Regions from separate parts of the Streptomyces sp. NPDC021356 genome, predicted to be linked through region 1. Evidence: riboswitches for the same ligand, from Rfam matches in the RefSeq annotation. Region 1 holds a riboswitch; each other region holds the start of a gene.

Region 1 (5,355 bases):
CCAGTACTCCAGGGACTCGATGATGAACTTCGCGACGAAGGGGTGGTTGGCGTTGACCGCGTTGCCGCAGCCGGTGAAGTCCATGTAGTGGCTGCGGTCCTGCGGCCACAGGTGGTAGTACGCCTCGTTGGCCTGGCCGCGGAAGCTGATGGTCGGGCCGAACTCGTTGCCCTCGCTGGTGTGGTTGAAGACGACGTCGAGGATCACCTCGATGCCGGCCCGGTGCAGCTCCTTCACCATGTCCCTGAACTCCGCTATGTGCGTGTTCAGATGGGGCGAGGTGCAGTAGCCGGTGTGCGGCGCGAAGAAGCCGTACGGGTCGTAGCCCCAGTAGTTGTGCAGCGGGATGCCGTCCGGTCCGTTGCGCAGGACGTGCGTCTCGTCGAAGTCGAAGACGGGCAGCAGCTCGACGGCGGTGACGCCGAGCCGCTTGAGGTGCGGGATCTTCTCGGCGACCGCGGAGAACGTCCCCGGGCTCGCCGCCCGCGACGTGGGCGACGCGGTCAGGCCCCGCACGTGCATCTCGTAGATGACCGTGTCCTCCATCGGCGTGCGCAGCGGCTGGTCGCCCTCCCAGTCGTAGTCGTCCAGGTCCACGACGAGGCTGCGCATGCACGTCTCGACGTTGTCCTGCAGGCCGATCGCGAGCGTGCGGTTCCAGCGCGAGTTGATGTTGGCGCGGGCGTACGGGTCGAGCAGCACCTTGCGGTGGTCGAAGCGGGTGCCCGACCGCTTGGGGTCGCGCGGCCCGTCCATCCGGTAGGCGTAGACCTGTCCGGCACCGATGCCGGCGACATGGCAGTGCCAGAAGTGGAAACTGCGGTGCTTGTCGGGGTGGAGGTGGATGGTCCGCGAGGGCTGCGGGTCGTCGCACTTGTCGAAGAGCAGCAGGTCGACACGGGTGGCGTGCTCCGAGAAGACGGAGAAGTTGACTCCGCCGTCGACGACGGTGGAACCCAGAGGCTGGGGGCGTCCCGCCGAGATCTGCGGCGCCTCGGTCATGGTGGTCTCCGGTTTCGCGTCAAGGGGGGCGTGCACGTGCCGTGGTGAGGAGGGGCCGAGGTGTTCAGGCCGGGGCGTGCAGCGGGACGGACTCGTCCGCGCTGAGCCCGCCGAACAGTTCCTCCCAGTCACCGGGAGGGCTGCCCGCGCCGTTGCGCATCTCGAAGGTGAGTCCCTTCGCGGACGGGCAGTACAGGGCCTGCACACAGGCCTCGGCCACGTCCTGGAGGGCTACGTAGCCGTCCCTGCGGTCGCCCTGTTCCAGGTGGACGCGGCCGTCGTCGGCGAGTTCGGCCCGGTCGGTCAGCCAGCCGGGGCGGACGATCGTGTAGTCCAGCCCGGAGGCGCGGACCGCGTTCTCCCCGGCCAGCCGCCAGTCGAGCATCCGTCCGTAGGCGTTCATCGGGTGCTCGGGCCGGGTCACGTGCCGCTGGCTGACGAGCACGAACTGGGCACGCCCGAAACCGTCCTGGAGCGAGAGCGCGTCCAGCGTGTGGAGCACACCGGCGTGCAGTGTGCTCTGCGGGCTGTCGGGCCCCGCTGTGTCGGTGCCGGGCTCCACGGTGTAGACGACGGCGGAGCAGCCGTTCAGCGGGGTGAGCAGGGACTCGGGATCGCGGACGTCACCGAGGAAGAACTGGGCACGCGGCGGCAGATGGCGGCGGGCGCGCTGCTGACTGCGGCCGATGACGCGGACGGTCTCACCACGGTCGAGAAGCTTGCGGGTGACGATCCGTCCGACCCGGCCGGTGCCGCCGATCACGGCGATGGCAGTGTTCACGTGAGCCTCTCTCGAAGAGGTGCGGCGGGTGTGGATCACACCCACTGCAGGATGTCGTCCGAGCTGGTGAGCTGGGTTCCGCTGGGCACTCCGGAGACGGCCGGCACACGCAGTCGCGGGTAGACGCTGACGCCCGAGAGCCGGGTTCCCGACCACAACCGGGCGCCGTCGCCCACGGCGGACAGGGCTTCGAGCCGCACCGGGGCGCGGGCGTCGGAGTGCACCTGCACCATCGGGCCCACGTAGGAGTCGCTGATGTGCGCGTAGGCACCGATGACGGCGGAGTCGCCGAGCACACTGCCCTCGACGTGGACGCCCTCGTGCAGGTCGACGCCGTCCCCGACGTCGGTGGCGCGCAGCCGCACACCCGCGCCGATCTCGACGTGCCGGCCGATGCGCACCCCCGGTCCGATGACGACGCTGCCCTCGGCGATCTTCTGGGCGAGTGTGGTGCCGGTGATGTGGTCCTTGGAGCGCAGGCTGGACTCGTGGACCCAGTAACGCGGGTCGGTGCTGAGCGGGGCGCCCAGGGCGCGGTCCATCTGCGGGTACAGGCCGCTGAGCGCGTCGCTGAGCGTGCCCAGGTAGTCGTGGATGTTGCCGAGGTCGCCCAGGCGCGCGATGGGTTCGACGGCCACCGGGTGACCGAGGCCGACGAGGCGGGGGAGCAGGTCGTTGCCCCAGTCGAGGCGCTGCTGGGCGAGGCGGATGAGCTCGGGGGTGCGCGCGGCCAGTCTGAGGCGGGCGCAGTCGATGAGGTACATCCCGGCGTTGGTGGCCAGCGTGCGCGGCCCCTGCGGCTGGGTGATCTCGGGGAACTCCCGCTCGATGACGGGCAGTCGGGGCTTCTCCAGGAATCCGCAGACCAGGCGCTGCGCGGTGGTGCGCATGACGCCGTACTTGCCGGCGATCTCCTCGGGGGTGCGGGGCACGGCGGCCACGGTGACCACCGCGTCGGTGTCCCGCTGGGCGGCGAGCAGCTTCTCCAGCGAGAACTCGAACAGCGAGTCGACGGGGAGGACGAGCGCGGTCCCCGTCAGGTTCCACTGCTCCAGGTTGTGCAGGGTGGCCGCGCCCGATCCCACGTTGTACGGGTCGAAGCGGGCCCGCGAGTAGTCGATCTCGACTCCGTACCGCTCGCCGTGGCCCAGCACCAGCTTGATCTGGCTGCGGTTCTCCACGCCTTGCGCCACTACGTAGAAACGGCGTATGCCCTGGTCGCGGCAGGCCTCGACGATCCACTCGATGAGCGGCCTGCCGGCGAACGGGATGAGCGCCTTGCTGCGGATGTAGTCGGCGGACTGCAGGGTGATGGGCTTCGCCCGTTCACCCCGCCCGCCGGCCAGGATGATGCCGACTGTGCTGTCGTCCCCCATCGCCTGTTCCGCCTTCCGAGCCGACTTGTCGATGCAATGATTCAACAACGTGTGTCATGTCAAGTCAAGTGACTTGTCATTTACGCTGGTTGGCGGGGATGACACGCAGTCAGGCGGAATCGGGGAGGGGGTGCGATGATGACCGGCGACATTGGGCGACGGCGGTCCGAGGAAGCCGGTGCGAATCCGGCGCGGTCCCGCCACTGTGACCGGTGAGCGAGTTCCGGCGCGCCACCGCCCCCGCACGGGGTGGGAAGGCGGGAGGAGCGGCGATCCGGGAGCCAGGAGACTCACGCGGTCGCCCCCTCACGGAGCACCGGGGCGGATCTCCCCGGGAGGGGAGTGGCGCGACGTGCCGGGACAGCCGACGGCGGACACATCGGACACGGCCGGGACGGGAGGCGGTACGGCGCCGTGCCGTGTCGTCGTGTGCCGGGACTGCTGCTGCGGCAGCCCCAGGATTCCCGGAGTCGACCACGCGGCCCAGACCGCGCGGCTGCGGTCACGGGTGCCGGTGCGGATCTCCGCATGCCTCGACGTGTGCGACCAGGCCAACGTCATGGTCGTCCAGCCGTCCGCCGCGGGCCGGGCCGCCGGCGGACGACCCCTCTGGCTCGGGCTCGTCAACGACGCCGACGCGACGGAGGACATCGTCGCGTGGGTGCGTGCCGGCGGGCCCGGGGTGGCTCCCCGGCCGGACATCCTCGGCCTGTACGCCTTCACCCCACCGCGACGCCGCGGCGATTCCTGAGCGCCGCACTACGGACCGCCGGTTCCGCGAGCCTTTCGGGGCCTGCGCCGCGTCAGCCTTCCCCGTTCCTGTGCCGCGTCAGCCTTCCCCGTTCCTGTGCCGCGCCCACGCCCGCTCGCGCAGGTCCGCGCTGAGCAGCACGTCCGCGGCCGTGCACGCCAGCGCGCCGGTCACGGCGACGAGCACGTCACGGGCGCGCGGCGAGGCGGCGGCCGCGGCGAACTCGGGGGTGTGGTCGGACCCGTCGTCCATGATCGCTACGAACGGATGGATGGCCGGCACACGTGTGCTCACGTTGCCGATGTCCGACGAGCCCAGCTGGACACCCGGCACGGGCGGGGTCAGCGTGATCCCGGCCCGTGCCAGGTGCCCGGTGAACCGGTCGGACAGCACGCCGCTGTCGCGGAAGTGCTCGTAGCGGGGTGTGGCGCGCTCGGTCTCGGCCCTGGTGCCCGTGGCCAGCGCCACGCCCTCGGCGCAGGTGCGCAACCGGCCGGTCAGTTCCTCCAGCGCCCCGGTCGTGGCCGCCCGCAGACCGAACAGCCCCTGCGCGTACTCCGGCACGATGTTGGTGGCCGTACCCCCGTCGGTGATGATGCCCTGGACGTGCGAGGCCGCGGGCAGGCGCCGGCCCAGTTGGGCCAGGACGTTGAACAGCTCGATCAGCGCCGCGAGCGCGTCGACGCCCTCGGTCGGGTTGCCGGTGGGGTGCGCGGCGCGCCCGTGGAACGCGACCCGGTACTGCACCTGTGCGGTCAGCGGCGCCCGCGACCAGCTGTACACACCGGGGTGGAACATCAGCGCGGCGTCGACACCGTCGAACACCCCGGCCTCCACCTCCGCGGCCTTCCCTCCGCCGCCCTCCTCGGCCGGGGTGCCGACCGCCAGCACGCTGCCGGCCGAGCCGCCGAGCACGGCGTCGACCGCGAGCGCAGCGCCCAGGCCGGCGGCGGCGATGAGGTTGTGCCCGCAGGCGTGACCGAGGCCGGGCAGGGCGTCGTACTCCAGCGGCAGCGCCACGACGGGGCGGCCCTGACCCGAGCGGGCCGTGAACGCGGTGGGCATCCCCGCCACCCCGCGCTCCACCGCGAAACCGGCCTCCTCCAGCCGGCCCGTGAGCAGGGCCGCGGCCCGGTGCTCGGCGAACGCGCCCTCCGGATCGGCGTGCAGCGCGAGAGCGGTCTCCCACAGGGACCCCGCCCGCTCGGCGACCGCCGCGCGCAGTTTGTCGTGCACGGCGCCGAGCCCGTCACGGGCGTCGACGCCGGCGTCGTCGGACGTGCCGTCCACCTGGCCTCCTTCGTGCGGGGTCCACGGTCGTCGTCGGTCCGGGGCGCACCCCCCGACGGCGCCTTCGGGTACCACGTGTGCCACTGCCCGGCGCCCTGGGCCGGACGCCGGAGGCCGGGTGCCACCGTCCGGCGCGGCGACACCCACGGGTTTCG
Region 2 (5,355 bases), on a different contig from region 1:
GTTCGGGGACGAGCGTGGAGACGGCCGTGGCGTGCACGGCGTGGGTGTGGACGACTGCGCCTGCGGAGGTGGAGCGGTGGACGGCGAGGTGCATGGGCAGCTCGCTGGTCGGCAGCAGGGTGCCGAGCACCTGCCGGCCGTCGAGGCCGACGCCGGTCACGTCGTCCGGCGTGAGCCGGTCGTACGGGACGCCCGACGGCGTGACCAGGACGGTGTCCCCCACTCGCACGGACACGTTGCCGGAGGTGCCGACGACCAGTCCGTCCGCCACGGTGCGGCGGGCGGTGGCCACCAGGTCGCGCCACGCGCGGCGCTCGTCTTCCCGGGGCTCGCGTGGCGCTCGGGGCTCGTGTGACTCCTGGCGCTCAGGGGGCTCATGGGACCACTCGGAGGGCTCACGGGACCCGCGTGACCCCTGCGGCCCGCGCACCGCCTGTGCTTCCCGCGGCTCCCGCGCGTCCCTCGTGTTTCCTGTGTCCCGCTGCTGTTCGGCCATGCGGCGATCCTGCCAGCCGTCTGCCGGAGCGCCGGGCCGCCCGGCCCGCGGACGGGAGGGAAGCCAGGAGAACCGGACACCGCCGCGACCGTCCCAGTTCATCTTCCGTTCACCCGGGTTACCTACGTTCGACGAGCCAATGACGCTCGAACGATTGCCTGGGTAAATGGAAAGCTTCTCGCTGATCCTCGCGATTGTGGTGGTTACCGCACTCGCGTTCGATTTCACGAACGGTTTCCACGACACCGCCAACGCGATGGCCACCACCATCTCCACCGGCGCACTCAAGCCCAAGGTCGCGGTGGCCATGTCCGCCGTGCTCAACCTGGTGGGCGCGTTCCTCTCCGTCGAGGTCGCCAACACGATCTCCAAGGGTCTCGTCGACGAGACCGGCATCCGCCCCGAGGTCATCTTCGCCGCACTGGTCGGAGCGATCCTCTGGAATCTGCTGACCTGGCTGGTCGGACTCCCGTCCAGCTCCTCCCACGCCCTCCTGGGCGGTCTGATCGGCGCCACCATCGCCTCGGCCGGCGTCGGCGCCGTGCACGGCGACGTCCTGATCACCAAGGTCATGCTCCCGGCGGTCGCCGCCCCCGTCGTGGCGGGCGTCGCCGCGGTGGCCGCGACCCGGCTGTCGTACACGATCGGCCGGAAGACGGAGGGCAAGGCGGCCGAGAAGGGCCACCGGGTCGGACAGATCGCCTCTGCCGGGCTCGTCTCGCTGGCGCACGGCACCAACGACGCGCAGAAGACGATGGGCATCATCACCCTCGCCCTGATCGCCGGCGGCGCCATCGCCCCCGGCTCCAACCCTCCCACCTGGGTCATCCTCTCCGCGGGCCTCGCCATCGCGCTGGGCACCTACATCGGCGGCTGGCGCATCATCCGCACCATGGGCACCGGCCTGACCGACCTCCAGCCGCAGCAGGGCTTCGCCGCCCAGACCAGTGCGGCGGCGGCCATCCTGGCCTCCTCCCACCTGGGCTTCTCGCTCTCCACCACCCATGTGGTGTCGGGCTCGGTGATGGGCGCGGGCCTCGGCCGCAAGGGCGGCGTGGTCCGCTGGTCCACCGCGGGCCGCATGGCCGTCGCCTGGGTGCTCACCCTGCCGGCCGCGGCGGTGGTCGGCGCGGGCGCGGAGGCCGTCACCGGCCTCGGTGACTGGGGCACCGCGCTCGTCGCCGTGTTCCTGGTGGCCGCGAGCGCAGCGATCTGGAAGATCTCCCGCCGCCAGGTCGTCGACCACACGAACGTCGCCCCGGCCACGCCCGCCACGGGCGCGACCGCGGCCGAGGAGCCGGCCGGTGTGGTGACCCAGGCGATCGCCGCCGTCTCCCCGCCTCCGGCGGCACCTGTGCCGGACGGCCTGACGGCCACCATCCCCGCTCCGGCGTCCGCGCTCGGCGCGGTGCCGGCGCCTCCCGCGAGCCCGGCGACGGCGGCGTCCCCGCCCGCCGCGGCGGTCTGACGCCCGCCCCTCCACCCGGTTATCGAGCATCGAGAAAGCAGCTTCGACATGAAGATCGACTGGGCAGCCCTCGGCTCCGTCTTCGGCGTCAGCCTCGTGGTCACCGTCGGCCTGGTGGCCCTGTTCACCCTCGGCATCGCGGGCCTGTCCCGCCGGGAGGCGGCGTCGACCCGCGGCGATTCGGCCGCGGCCGCGACCGCCGGCGCGTATGCGTGTTTCGCCCTGTGTGCGGCAGCCGTCGCCTACGGAATCTCCCTGATTCTGGGCTGACAACGATTCTGGGCTGACGAGAGGAAACGCCCTGGCCACAGGGGGCGCGTGGTCACGCCTCGCACCTTCTGCACCAACCCCCGTAAGCCCTTCTGGGGCGCTTACGGGGGTTTTTGCCGCATTCGGCTCGCCTTCGGGAGCTCAACCGAGAGGCGTCTTCCTCGCTTCACCGCGCGGAAAGAGGCCGAAAGCAGCCGTTTCAAGTCACTGACCGTGTGTCAGGGCTATGAGCCTCGGCACACCACCCCACCGCAGGTCAACGGCAAGTTGACGGCTGTTCCGGAGGCGTGGTGGACTTCCGGGGCCATGTACGGCGGCAGAAGAGGAAGCCGGTGCGAATCCGGCGCGGTCCCGCCACTGTCACCGGGGACGAACACCCCCGGGAGCCAGGAACTCTCTCCGCCGGTCTCGTCGAACCAGGGCGCGGACACCCTGAGTGAGGACCCATCGCCATGCGCGGCTGCCGACCGAGGTTCATCAGCGACTTCCTGACCGACCCCGCGGCCGGCTGACCCAGTGGGTGCCGATCGCGTCTTCGCGTACGGTGCCGCCGCCGGCCTCCTCGGTGACCTGCTCCTCGGCGATCCCCGCCGTGGGCATCCGGTCGCCGTGTTCGGGCGGGCCGCGGGCGCCGTGGAACGTGTGCTGTGGCGGGACCACCGCGGACGGGGCGCGCTCCACACCGCAGTGTGCGCCGGTGGCGCCGTCGCACTGGGGGCCGCCGCGGCCCGCGCCGTCCGCTCCTCCCCCACCGGCTCCGTCCTGCTGACCGGCGCCGCCACCTGGGCCGTCGTCGGCGGTACTTCGCTCGCCCGCGAGGCGGGCGCCATCGGGCGGGCGCTCAGGTCGGGTGACGTCGAGGCCGCCCGGGCGCGGCTGCCGCACCTGTGCGGGCGCGATCCGCAGGCCCTGGACGCCGACGGGATCGCCCGCGCGGTCGTCGAGTCGGTCGCCGAGAACACCTCGGACGCGGTGGTGGGTGCGCTCACCTGGGGCGCCCTCGCGGGCGTGCCGGGCCTCCTCGGCTTCCGGGCCGTCAACACCCTGGACGCCATGGTCGGTCACAAGTCACCGCGGTACCGGCGCTACGGGTGGGCCTCCGCCCGGCTCGACGACGTGGCGGGCTGGCCCGGTGCCCGGCTGACCGCTGTCCTGGCCACCGTGGCAGGGGGCGACCCGCGGGGGGCCGTACGGGCCTGGCGCGCCGACGCCGCCCGGCATCCGAGTCCCAACGCGGGGCCGGTGGAGGCGTCCTTCGCGGGGGCGCTCGGTGTGCGCCTGGGCGGCACGTTGTCGTACGGGGGGCGGGTGGAGCACCGGCCGGTGCTCAACGGCCGAGGGCGCGCCGTCCAGGTGGGCGACGTCGACCGGGCCGTACGGCTCTCACGGCGCGTGAGCTGGCTCGCGCTCGGCACGTGCGCCGCCGCGAAGCTGCTGTGCAACCGTCTGACGAAGGGACGTACGTCATGAGCAGCGGTCGGGGCGGCGGTCTGCTCGTCGCCGGGACCACCTCCGACGCCGGGAAGAGCGTCGTGACCGCCGGGATCTGCCGGTGGCTGGTGCGACAGGGCGTCAAAGTGGCGCCGTTCAAGGCGCAGAACATGTCCCTCAACTCGTTCGTCACGCGGGAGGGCGCCGAGATCGGGCGGGCGCAGGCCATGCAGGCGCAGGCCTGCCGGATCGAGCCGACCGCGCTGATGAACCCGGTGCTGCTCAAGCCGGGCGGCGAGCAGAGCAGCCAGATCGTGCTGCTGGGCCGGCCGGTGGGCGAGATGAGCGCCCGCGGCTACCACGGCGGACGCCAGCGGCAGTTGCTGGGGACCGTCCTGGACTGCCTGACCGAGCTGCGGGACGCCTACGACGCGGTGATCTGCGAGGGGGCGGGCAGCCCGGCCGAGATCAACCTGCGCCGGACCGACATCGTCAACATGGGGATCGCACGGGGCGCCGGGCTGCCCGTGGTCGTCGTCGGCGACATCGACCGCGGCGGTGTCTTCGCCTCCTTCTTCGGTACCGTCGCCCTGCTGGCCCCGGCGGACCAGGAGCTGGTCGCCGGGTTCCTGGTCAACAAGTTCCGGGGTGACGTCTCGCTGCTGGAGCCCGGCATCGACATGCTGCGCGGGCTCACCGGCCGGCGGACGTACGGGGTGCTGCCCTTCCGGCACGGGCTCGGCATCGACGAGGAGGACGGCCTGAGGGTGTCACTGCGGGGCGCCGTACGGGAGTCCGCGGTCGCGCCGCCGGTCGGTGAGGACGTGCTGCGGGTCGCCGTCTGCGCCCTCCCCCTGATGTCGAACTTCACCGACGTGGACGCGCTGGCCGCCGAACCGGGCGTGGTCGTGCGGTTCGTGGACCGGCCCGAGGAGCTGGCCGACGCCGACCTCGTGGTGGTCCCGGGCACCCGGGGCACCGTACGGGCGCTGGACTGGCTGCGGGAGCGGGGCCTCGCCGGCACGCTGCGGCGCAGGGCGGCCGAGGGGCGGCCGGTGCTCGGGATCTGCGGCGGCTTCCAGGTGCTCGGCGAGCACATCGAGGACGAGGTCGAGAGCCGTCGCGGGCACGTCGACGGGCTCGGCCTGCTGCCGGTACGGGTCCGGTTCGCCGCCGGCAAGACCCTCGCCCGGCCGGTGGGCGAGGCCCTCGGCGAGCGGGTCGAGGGGTACGAGATCCACCACGGGGTCGCCGAAGTCACCGGCGGTGAGGCGTTCCTGGACGGTTGCCGGGTGGGGCCCGTCTGGGGCACGCACTGGCACGGTTCGCTGGAGTCGGACGGTTTCCGGCGGGCGTTCCTGCGGGAGGTCGCCTCGGCCGCGGGCCGTCGTTTCGTGCCCGCGCCCGGCACGTCGTTCGCCGCGCTGCGCGAGGAGCAGCTGGACCGGCTCGGCGATCTGGTCGAGGAGCACGCGGACACGGACGCGCTGTGGCGGCTCATCGAGTCGGGCGCGCCGCGCGGACTGCCGTTCATCCCGCCGGGGGCACCCGCATGAGCACGGTGCCGCCGTCGGCGACCGCCGGCACCGGCCTGCCGGCGGCCCGCGCCTCGGGTACCTCCTGCCGGACACACCCCGTCCCGCGTGCGGGGTGGCCGGCCCGCGCCGGTCGGCGGCCGTGCGGCGGCACG
Region 3 (5,355 bases), on a different contig from region 1:
GACGAGGGGCCGACGCGGCGCCGGGCCGGCGGCGACGGCGGCATAGGCTCGTGGAGACGAAGCAGCGCACGCATGTCTCCCAGGGAGCCCGCCGTGACCGAGCAGTACACCTCCGACGCCACCCCCGTGATCATCGACTGCGACACGGGCGTCGACGACGCGCTCGCCCTGCTGTTCGCCGTACGCCACCCGGGCCTCGACCTGCGCGCCGTGACCTGCGTGGCGGGGAACACGGACGTGGACCAGGTGGTGCGGAACACGCTGACCGTGCTGGAGCAGGCGGGCGCGCCCGACATCCCCGTGGCGCGGGGAGCCGAGCGCCCGCTGATCGAGCCGGTGCGCACCGCGCTGCACGTGCACGGCAGGGACGGCATGGGCGACCTCGGGCTGCCCGCCCCGGCCCGCCGGCCCGCCGACGTGGACGCGGTGGCGCTGCTGCGCCGCGAGATCCTCGCCTCGCCCCGCCCGGTCACCCTGATCCCCACCGCGCCCCTGACCAACATCGCGCTGCTGCTGCGCACCCACCCCGAGGTGACGCGCAACATCGAGCGGATCGTGTTCATGGGCGGCGCGGTGGCCACCGGGAACGCCACGGCGGTCGCCGAGTTCAACGTCTGGCACGACCCGGAGGCCGCCGCGATCCTGCTGAGCGCCGGGGTACCGATCACGATGTACGGGCTCGACGTGTTCGAGCGGGTGATCGTCCCGGCCGGTGACGTGCGGCGGCTGGGCGCGAGCGCCGAGGCGGGCGAGCGGCTGGCCGGCCGGCTGCTGGCCCACCGCGACCCGGTGACGAGCGAGGAGGACCCGGCGGGCGGGCTCGGTGACGCGGGCGCGGTCTGCGCGGTCGCCGACCCGGCGGGGCTGACCACGCGCCGGCTGCCGGTCGAGGTGAACCTCGCGCCCGGCCCGGCGCGCGGCCAGACGGTCGTCGACCGCCGCCCGCGCCCCGGCGAGGCGGAACTGCACGGCGAGGCGCGCGAGCAGCGGCTGGTCGACGTGGCCCTGGACATCGACGTGGACCGGTACGTGAAGCTGTACCTGGCCACCGTCGAGAACGCGGGCCCGGGCGCGTAGGCCCTGACCCGCCGGGCGGCCGCGGGCGGGCTAGTCGGCTGCCTCCCCCGCTCCGCCCCGCGCCGCCCAGCGCTGCTCGACCCTGGCCGCCTTCCAGTACGCCAGCGCCGCCGCCCACACCACCACGAACAGGATGACGATGACGTAGCCCACGTGGTCGAGGTCGAGTCCGGCGATCCAGCCGGTGACCGTGTCGCTCAGGTCGAGCTTGTCGTGCAGGACGCCGACCAGCTCGATCGTGCCGATGAAGAAGGCGACCGCGATGGACAGGCCGGTGATGGTCAGGTTGTAGAACACCTTGCGGACGGGGTTGGAGAACGCCCACTGGTAGGCGAAGTTCATGAACGTGCCGTCCAGGGTGTCGAACAGGCTCATGCCGGCGGCGAACAGCAGGGGCAGGCAGAGGATCGCGTACCAGGGCAGTCCGGCCGCCGCGCCGGAGCCGGCCATCACCATCAGCGTGACCTCGGTGGCGGTGTCGAAGCCGAGGCCGAAGAGGAAGCCGAGCGGGTACATCTGGCCGGGCCGGGAGATCGACCTGGTGAGGCGGCCCAGGATCCGGTTCATGAACCCCCGTGAGTCCAGGTGGGCCTCCAGCTCCCGCTCGTCGTAGGTGCCCGCGCGCATCGCCCGGAACACCTTCAGGATGCCGACGAGGGCGACCAGGTTGAGGGCGGCGATCAGGTAGAGGAAGGTGCCCGAGACGGTGGTGCCGACGATGCCGAGCGTCTGGTGCGTACGGGAGTCGTCGTTCATCAGGGTGCCCGCGAGCTGGGCGCCGCCCGCCACCAGCGCGGCCATGGCCACCACCACGCTGGAGTGGCCCAGCGCGAACCAGAAGCCCACCGACACCGGCCGCTTGCCGTCGGCCATCAGCTTGCGGGTGGTGTTGTCGATGGCGGCGATGTGGTCGGCGTCGAAGGCGTGCCGCATGCCGAGCGTGTAGGCGGTGACGCCGAGGCCGATGCCGAAGGCCTTGGTGCCGACCTGGTAGTGCTCGGGGACGACGAGCAGGAACAGGATGCCGAAGGCGACGACGTGCAGGGCGGCTATCACCGCCAACAGGCCCGCGGTCTTGAGGGTGTCCTCACGGCGCCAGCGGAAGGACGCCGCCGGGGCGGGCCCTTTGGGGACGGCCGCCGGCGTCGGGGCAGGCTTGGGCAGGGTCATCCGGTATCACGCTCCAGCACCTCGTGGATCACTTCGTGAGCTGCCGTGGCCGGTCTCCTGGCTTAGGGTCCGTACGTCCTCCCTCCCTGCCTTCCCGGTCGTGCGACCAGTGGCCCGGCGGATGCCGGACGGAAGGGGAACTCCCCGATCACAGTGGCGAGGGCCGCGTCGGCTTCGCACCGACTTCCCGAGCACCACGGCCCGCCCACGGTAGAGGGAGGGACCGTCGTCTGCATAGCTGCATACCTGCGCAGGTACGGAAGATCACACATCGGTGCCTGCGAGGATGGGGGCATGCATCTCGTCCCTGCTGACCGCGCGGACCGTCGCACCATCGACGGCCACCGGGTGTGCGACGCCATCGCGGCGATCGGGGAGCCCGGTCACGTCCGCGCCTGGGCGGAGCGCTTCTCGCTGCTGGCCGACCCCAAGCGGCTCGCCCTGCTGCTGGCCCTGCACCGCACCGGACCACTGGCCGTCTCCGACCTCGCCGTCGCCACCGGCATGAACGATCCGGCGGTCTCCCAGGCCCTGCGCCTGCTGCGCGCGGCGGGCACCGTCCAGGGCGAGAAGGAGGGCCGCGTGGTGCGCTACCGCCTGGTGGACGAGGACGTACGGCACCTGCTGGAGCACTGCGCGGCGGACACGGACTGACGCCGGCTCCGGGGTGACGGCGCGCCCCGCCGGCCGCCCCCTGTGCCCCGGTACCACCCCACGTGTTCGCTTTTCCGGGGATCTGGACAGATTCTCTGTGTCGCTCCGACGCACGAAGAGGAGACCGCGTGACCGACCGCACCGACGACGCGCCGCCCGACCTGTCCTCCCGCAGTCCCGACTGGTGGCGGCAGGCCGTCGTCTACCAGGTCTACCCCCGCAGCTTCGCCGACGCCGACGGGGACGGACTCGGTGACATCCGGGGCGTCACCCAGCGGCTGACGCACCTCGCCGCCCTCGGCGTGGACGCCGTGTGGCTCAGCCCGTTCTACCCCTCCGAACTGGCCGACGGCGGCTACGACGTCGCCGACCACCGGGACGTCGACCCGCGCCTGGGCACCCTCGGCGACTTCGACGCGATGGTCACCGAGGCGCACCGCCTCGGTCTGAAGGTGATCGTCGACATCGTCCCCAACCACTCCTCGCACCGGCACCGCTGGTTCCAGGAGGCGCTGCGGGCCGGACCGGGCTCCGCCGCCCGCGCCCGGTACGTCTTCCGCGACGGGCGCGGCGCGCACGGTGAACTGCCGCCCACCGACTGGCAGTCCGTCTTCGGCGGCAGCGCCTGGCAACGCGTGCCCGACGGACAGTGGTACCTGCACCTGTTCGCGCCCGAGCAGCCGGACTTCGACTGGCGCGACGAGGAGGTCCGCGCCGACTTCCGCACCACTCTGCGGTTCTGGTCGGACCGGGGGGTGGACGGCTTCCGCGTCGACGTGGCGCACGCCCTGGTCAAGGACCTCGACGAGCCGCTGCGCGACGTCGGCGACATGGGGGCCACCGGCGAGGACGCGCTGCCGCACGTCGAGCCGGGCAGCCACCCGTACTGGGACCGCGACGAGGTCCACGAGATCTACCGCGACTGGCGCAAGATCTTCGACGCCTACACGCCGCCCCGCACTGCGGTCGCCGAGGCCTGGGTCCCCGACGCGCGGCGCGCGCTGTACGCCCGGCCCGACGAACTGGGCCAGGCCTTCAACTTCGAGTACCTCCAGGCCGGCTGGGACGCCGAGGAGCTGCGCCGCACCATCGCCGCGTCCCTGGCCACCGCGCGGGCCGCAGGTGCCTCGGCCACCTGGGTGCTGTCCAACCACGACGTGGTCCGGCACGCCTCCCGGCTGGTGCTCCCGCCGGGCACGGACGAGAACGCCTGGCTGCTGTCCGGCGGGCACGCGCCCGCCGTGGACGGCTCGGCCGGCCTGCGCCGGGCCCGCGCGGCGACCCTGCTGATGCTGGCCCTGCCCGGTTCGGCCTACCTCTACCAGGGCGAGGAGCTGGGCCTGCCCGAGGTGGCCGACCTGCCCACCGAGGTGCTCCAGGACCCGATCTGGGAGCAGACGGGCCACCTCCGCAAGGGCAGGGACGGCTGCCGGGTGCCGCTGCCGTGGACGACGACCGGACAGTCGTACGGCTTCGGTCCCGGCGGGGCCTGGCTGCCGCAGCCGACGGACTTCGGGGCGTACGCCGTCCAGGCGCAGGACGGGGTGGAGGGCTCGACGCTGGAGCTGTACCGCACGGCCCTGCGGCTGCGCCGCAAGCTGCTCGCGGGCGAGTCGCTGACCTGGGCGCAGGACACCCCGGCCGGGGTGCTGGCGTTCGCGCGCGGCGACGGCTGGCGGTGCGTCACCAACCTGTCCTCGCAGCCTGTTCCGCTGCCGCCGGGCGAGGTCCCGCTGAGCAGCGCTCCGCCGGCGGGCCGCCGGCTGGACCCGGACACCACCGTGTGGCTGTCCTAGCCACCGCTGCTCTCCTCACCCCACCGCCGGGGCGGGGGCCGGGCCCGGTTCGTCGCCGAGGGACAGCGGGTGGGACGTGGCGTTCGGCGGTGGGGTGAGGACGACGGCACCGGCCACGCACCTGGGGCTGTCCGCCGGAGGGGGGCGGCGGGGTCAGGTCGGAGGCGGGCGGTTCGGGCGGGGTGGCCTCCTGGAACAGCACCCGGTCGTAGTCGACCAGGCCGGTGTCCTCCATGACCGTGATGGGGTCGAGGACGGTGGCGTCGGCCTGGTCGGCGAGGGCGCGGGCCAGGCTGTTGCGCGTGGTGGACCGGATCTTGGCGATCGTGTCGAAGATCTGGCCGTGCGTCACCCGCAGGATGTTCGCCATGTCGCTGTCGAACCGCTTGCCGGTGTCGGCGCTGAGCGTGGTCGCGAAGCCCTGCTGCTGCGGGCCGGCCGCGTCGGGCAGGGTGACGCCGAGCATCGGGGCGATCCTGCGGCAGCTCGCGTCGAGGGCCGCGTGCCCGTCGATCAGGTGCTCGCCCGCGGTGACGACGGCCTTGCCGGTGCCCTTCCTCACGGCCATCTGCGCGGACGCGCCGCGAACCTCTCGGCTCGGTGAGGACTCAGGCGCGGCGGTGCGGTTCTCCGCGCCTGACGGAGCCCGGGGCACGCC
Region 4 (5,355 bases), on a different contig from region 1:
TACGCCAAGGTGGGGCCCACGTTCATCGGCATCCCGTTCTTCTACTGGTACCAGATGCTGTGGGTGATCATCTCCACGGTCCTCACGGTGATCGCCTACCGGCTGTGGCAGCTCGACCAGCGCGGTCGCCGCTCGGCGGACACCGCCTCCCCGAAGGGCGGTGCCACCCGGTGAAGGACGGCGTCAACGGCGTCGCGCTCGGCGTCTTCATCTTCTTCTTCCTGCTCGTCACCGTCATGGGGTTCCTGGCTGCGCGCTGGCGCCGGGCGGAGAACGAGCAGAGCCTGGACGAGTGGGGTCTGGGCGGCCGGTCGTTCGGCACGTGGATCACGTGGTTCCTGCTCGGCGGCGACCTCTACACCGCGTACACGTTCGTGGCGGTGCCCGCGGCGATCTACGCGACCGGCGCGGCCGGGTTCTTCGCGGTGCCGTACACGATCCTGGTCTACCCGCTGATCTTCACCTTCCTGCCGCGGCTGTGGTCGGTCTCGCACAAGCACGGGTACGTGACGACGTCGGACTTCGTGCGCGGCCGGTTCGGGTCCAAGGGCCTGTCCCTGGCGGTCGCCCTCACCGGCATCCTCGCCACCATGCCGTACATCGCGCTCCAACTGGTCGGCATCCAGGCGGTGCTCGACGTGATGGGCGTGGGCGGCGGCGAGAACACCAACTGGTTCGTGAAGGACCTGCCGCTGCTGATCGCCTTCGGCGTGCTGGCGGCGTACACGTACTCCTCGGGTCTGCGCGCCCCGGCGCTGATCGCGTTCGTCAAGGACGCGCTCATCTACATCGTCATCACGGTCGCGATCATCTACATCCCGATCAAGCTGGGCGGCTTCGACGACATCTTCGCCAAGGCCGCCCACGCGTTCAGCCAGACGAATCCGGCCACCGGCAAACCACGCGGCGCGGTCGTGCCCGGAGAAGCGAGCCAGTGGACCTACGCCACCCTCGCCCTCGGCTCCGCGCTCGCCCTGTTCATGTACCCGCACTCGATCACCGCCACGCTGTCCTCGCGCAGCCGTGAGGTGATCCGCCGCAACACCACGATCCTGCCGCTGTACTCGCTGATGCTGGGCCTGCTGGCGCTGCTGGGCTTCATGGCGATCGCGGCGGGCGTGAAGGTCCAGAACGGGCAGCTGGCCATTCCGCAGCTGTTCGAGGACATGTTCCCGGACTGGTTCACCGGCATCGCCTTCGCGGCGATCGGCATCGGGGCGCTGGTCCCGGCGGCGATCATGTCGATCGCGGCCGCGAACCTGTTCACCCGCAACATCTACAAGGACTTCATCAAGCCGGACGCGACGGCCGAGCAGGAGACCCGGGTCTCCAAGCTGGTCTCGCTGCTGGTGAAGGTGGGCGCGCTGGTCTTCGTCCTGACCATGGACAAGACCGTGGCGATCAACTTCCAGTTGCTGGGCGGCATCTGGATCCTGCAGACCTTCCCGGCCCTGGTGGGGGGCCTGTTCACCCGCTGGTTCCACCGCTGGGCACTGCTGGCCGGCTGGGCCGTCGGCATGGTCTACGGCACGGTCGCGGCCTACGGGGTCGCCTCGCCGACGCAGAAGCACTTCGGCGGCTCGGCCAAGGAGATCCCGGGCATCGGCGAGATCGGCTACATCGGCATGACGGCGTTCGCCCTGAACGTCGTCGTCTCCGTCGTCCTGACCTTCGTCCTGAAGGCGCTGAAGGCCCCCGAGGGCGTCGACGAGACCAGCCCGCAGGACTACACCGCCGACGCGGGCGACCCCGGCGTCGCGGTCGAACTCCCGCCGGCCACGGCGGGCAGCGCCCACTGAGCTGCCGGACCCAGGGCACGGGCCGCCGGGAAGACCGGCGGCCCGCTGTCGTACCCGTGCGGCACACTCGGCCCCATGGACCTCGCGATCAGGCCGGCCGAGCCCGGCGAGTACGGCACCCTCGGTGAGATCACCGCCCAGGCCTATCTCCAGGACGGGCTGCTGGACTTCGGGGAGAGCGACCCCTACCTGAGCGAGCTGAGGGACGTCGCCAAGCGCGCGGCCGCCGCCGAGGTGCTGGTGGCCGTGGCGGACGAAGCGGTGCTCGGCGGGGTCGCGTTCGTGCCGTCCGGCGGCGCCATGGCCGACATCGCCGGACCCGGCGAGGCCGAGATACGCATGCTCGCGGTCGCGCGCGCCGCACGCGGCCGGGGCGCGGGCGAGGCGCTGGTGCGGGCCTGCCTGGACCGGGCGCGGGCCACCGAGGGCTGTGCGCGCCTCGTGCTGTCCACCCAGCGCACCATGCACGCCGCCCACCGCCTCTACGAGCGCCTGGGGTTCGTCCGCACCCCGCAGCGGGACTGGAACCCGCTGCCGGACCTGGACGACATCACGCTGCTCACCTACGCGTTGGCACTCTGACAGCGACTGACACCCTCCGCAGTCGACGCGACACACCGCAGGCACAACATATGGGGGTGACTTCCGCCCCCGGCACAAGATGTATGCTCATGCTCGCTGTCGTCGCAGGGGAATCCGGTGCGAATCCGGAACTGTCCCGCAACGGTGTACTCGTCACGTATGCCCTCAAGGCCGTGTACGAGCGTCAGTCCGAGGACCTGCCGACAGTGCGCCCGGCCGTCCGGTCCGGGTGCCTGACGTCCGGGCCTCGTGGAATGGGCCGGTGGACGCGGCGCCGTGTGCGCTCGTGTGCTGCCCCCTGCCCTCGGCGAGGCCCCGTGCCGAGCGAGGGAGAGCCCCAAGTGACCATCGCGCCAGCCGATCCGGCCTCAGCCACGGGCCTGGAGAACGACGGTCCCGGTGCCGCGCTGCTGCGGACCCTGACCGAGCTGACCGCCGACCTCCCCGACGCCGACCCCGGCCGGGTCGCCGCCGCCGCGCTGCGCGGCCGGTCGGCGCACGCCGACGAGGCGGAGCTGCGGGAGCTGGCCACCGAGGCGGCGGCCGGACTCATCTCCGAGGACCCCGCCTACTCGCGGCTGGCCGCCCGTCTGCTCACGCTCTCCATCCGCGCCGAGGCCGCCTCGCAGGGCGTCACGTCCTTCACCGAGTCGGTGGCCACGGGCCACCGCGAGGGACTGATCGCCGACCGGACCGCCGCGTTCGTCCGCCTGCACGCCGCCCGCCTGGACGCGCTGGCCGACCCGGCCGCCGACGACCGCTTCGGCTACTTCGGGCTGCGCACCCTGCACAGCCGCTACCTCCTGCGGCACCCGATCACCCGCAAGGTGATCGAGACCCCTCAGCACTTCATGCTGCGGGTGGCCAGCGGTCTCGCCGAGGACGACAGCCCCCGGGCCGTCGACGAAGTCGCCGCGCTCCACGGGCTCATGAGCCGCCTCGACTACCTCCCCTCCTCCCCCACGCTCTTCAACTCCGGCACCCGCCACCCCCAGATGTCCTCCTGCTACCTGCTCGACTCCCCCAAGGACGAGCTGGACAGCATCTACGACCGCTACCACCAGGTGGCCCGGCTCTCCAAGCACGCCGGCGGCATCGGCATCGCCTACTCCCGCGTCCGCTCGCGCGGCTCGCTGATCCGCGGCACCAACGGGCACTCCAACGGCATCGTCCCGTTCCTGAAGACCCTCGACGCGTCGGTGGCCGCCGTGAACCAGGGCGGCCGGCGCAAGGGCGCGGCGGCCGTCTACCTGGAGACCTGGCACTCGGACATCGAGGAGTTCCTGGAGCTGCGCGACAACACCGGCGAGGACGCGCGCCGCACCCACAACCTGAACCTGGCGCACTGGATCCCGGACGAGTTCATGCGCCGCGTCGACGCCGACGGGCAGTGGTCGCTGTTCTCCCCGGCCGACGTGCCTCAACTGGTGGACCTGTGGGGCGAGGAGTTCGACGCGGCCTACCGCGCGGCAGAGGCGGCCGGCCTCGCGAAGAAGACCCTGCCCGCCCGTGAGCTGTACGGCCGGATGATGCGCACCCTCGCGCAGACCGGCAACGGCTGGATGACCTTCAAGGACGCCGCCAACCGCACCGCCAACCAGACGGCCGAGCCGGGCCACGTCATCCACTCCTCGAACCTCTGCACGGAGATCCTGGAGGTCACCGACGACGGCGAGACGGCGGTCTGCAACCTCGGCTCCGTCAACCTCGGCGCCTTCGCCGACCCCGAGCGCGGGGACCTCGACTGGGAGCGGCTGGACGAGACCGTCCGCACGGCCGTCACCTTCCTGGACCGGGTCGTCGACATCAACTTCTACCCGACCGAGCAGGCCGGCCGCTCCAACGCCCGGTGGCGGCCGGTGGGCCTGGGCGCGATGGGCCTCCAGGACGTCTTCTTCAAACTGCGGCTGCCCTTCGACTCGCCCGAGGCGAAGGCGCTGTCGACCCGGATCGCCGAGCGGATCATGCTCGCCGCCTACGAGGCCTCCGCCGACCTCGCCGAACGGAACGCCCCGCTGCCCGCCTGGGAGAAGACCCGCGCCGCCCGTGGTGTGCTGCACCCCGACCACTACGATGTGGACCTCGCCTGGCCCGAGCGCTGGGCGGCCCTGCGCGAGCGGATCGCCGCCGTCGGCATGCGCAACTCGCTGCTGCTGGCGATCGCGCCGACCGCCACCATCGCCTCCATCGCGGGCGTCTACGAGTGCATCGAGCCGCAGGTCTCCAACCTGTTCAAGCGCGAGACGCTCTCGGGCGAGTTCCTCCAGGTCAACTCCTACCTGGTGCGCGACCTCAAGACGCTCGGCGTGTGGGACGCCCGTACCCGGGAGGCGCTGCGCGAGGCGAACGGCTCGGTGCAGGACTTCGCGTGGATCCCCGAGGACGTGCGGCGGCTGTACCGCACGGCGTGGGAGATCCCGCAGCGCGGCCTGATCGACATGGCCGCCGCCCGCACCCCGTTCCTGGACCAGGCGCAGTCGCTGAACCTGTTCCTGGAGACGCCGACCATCGGCAAGCTCTCCTCGATGTACGCCTACGCCTGGAAGCAGGGCCTGAAGACGACGTACTACCTGCGCTCGCGCCCGGCGACCCGGATCGCCCGCGCGGCCCGGGCGCAGACCCCCGCCACCGTCCCCGTCCAGCAGGTCGCCGACCCCGACGCGGTCGCCTGCTCCCTTGAGAACCCCGAGTCCTGCGAGGCATGCCAGTGATGACCAGCACCCGAAACACGAACCTGCTCGACCCGGGCTTCGAGCTGACCCTGCGCCCCATGCGCTACCCCGACTTCTACGAGCGCTACCGGGACGCGATCAAGAACACCTGGCACGTGGAGGAGGTCGACCTCCACTCGGACGTCGCCGACCTCGCCAAGCTCTCCCCCGGCGAGCAGCACCTGATCGGCCGGCTGGTCGCGTTCTTCGCGACGGGTGACTCGATCGTCGCCAACAACCTGGTGCTCACGCTCTACAAGCAC

What was found. Region 1 has a riboswitch for cobalamin ahead of AB0G56_RS01955 ((2Fe-2S) ferredoxin domain-containing protein). Riboswitches for the same ligand answer to the same signal wherever they lie in the genome.
Region 2: another riboswitch for cobalamin. It lies ahead of AB0G56_RS02480 (cobalamin biosynthesis protein); the one in region 1 lies ahead of AB0G56_RS01955 ((2Fe-2S) ferredoxin domain-containing protein).
Region 3: another riboswitch for cobalamin. It lies ahead of AB0G56_RS09660 (HoxN/HupN/NixA family nickel/cobalt transporter); the one in region 1 lies ahead of AB0G56_RS01955 ((2Fe-2S) ferredoxin domain-containing protein).
Region 4: another riboswitch for cobalamin. It lies ahead of AB0G56_RS16030 (ribonucleoside-diphosphate reductase subunit alpha); the one in region 1 lies ahead of AB0G56_RS01955 ((2Fe-2S) ferredoxin domain-containing protein).

Annotation. Positions count from the first base shown of each region.
Region 1 covers NZ_JBFACU010000001.1:435,530-440,884, reverse strand. The annotation lists gene glgX (glycogen debranching protein GlgX) at 1-1,002, opposite strand, end outside; gene AB0G56_RS01965 (SDR family oxidoreductase) at 1,067-1,783, opposite strand; gene AB0G56_RS01960 (NDP-sugar synthase) at 1,819-3,159, opposite strand; cobalamin riboswitch at 3,328-3,451, shown strand; gene AB0G56_RS01955 ((2Fe-2S) ferredoxin domain-containing protein) at 3,512-3,910, shown strand; gene AB0G56_RS01950 (amidohydrolase) at 3,989-5,146, opposite strand.
Region 2 covers NZ_JBFACU010000002.1:66,451-71,805, forward strand. The annotation lists gene AB0G56_RS02465 (class II aldolase/adducin family protein) at 1-496, opposite strand, end outside; gene AB0G56_RS02470 (inorganic phosphate transporter) at 663-1,964, shown strand; gene AB0G56_RS02475 (hypothetical protein) at 2,013-2,234, shown strand; cobalamin riboswitch at 2,509-2,653, shown strand; gene AB0G56_RS02480 (cobalamin biosynthesis protein) at 2,751-3,704, shown strand; gene AB0G56_RS02485 (cobyric acid synthase) at 3,701-5,221, shown strand.
Region 3 covers NZ_JBFACU010000006.1:67,555-72,909, reverse strand. The annotation lists gene AB0G56_RS09665 (nucleoside hydrolase) at 94-1,077, shown strand; gene AB0G56_RS09660 (HoxN/HupN/NixA family nickel/cobalt transporter) at 1,108-2,247, opposite strand; cobalamin riboswitch at 2,277-2,461, opposite strand; gene AB0G56_RS09655 (metalloregulator ArsR/SmtB family transcription factor) at 2,542-2,901, shown strand; gene AB0G56_RS09650 (glycoside hydrolase family 13 protein) at 3,030-4,697, shown strand; partial or broken gene AB0G56_RS09645 (DUF4142 domain-containing protein) at 4,713-5,268, opposite strand; gene AB0G56_RS09640 (APC family permease) at 5,306-5,355, opposite strand, start outside.
Region 4 covers NZ_JBFACU010000010.1:186,344-191,698, forward strand. The annotation lists gene AB0G56_RS16015 (DUF3311 domain-containing protein) at 1-174, shown strand, start outside; gene mctP (monocarboxylate uptake permease MctP) at 171-1,799, shown strand; gene AB0G56_RS16025 (GNAT family N-acetyltransferase) at 1,875-2,381, shown strand; cobalamin riboswitch at 2,435-2,601, shown strand; gene AB0G56_RS16030 (ribonucleoside-diphosphate reductase subunit alpha) at 2,723-5,092, shown strand; gene AB0G56_RS16035 (ribonucleotide-diphosphate reductase subunit beta) at 5,083-5,355, shown strand, end outside.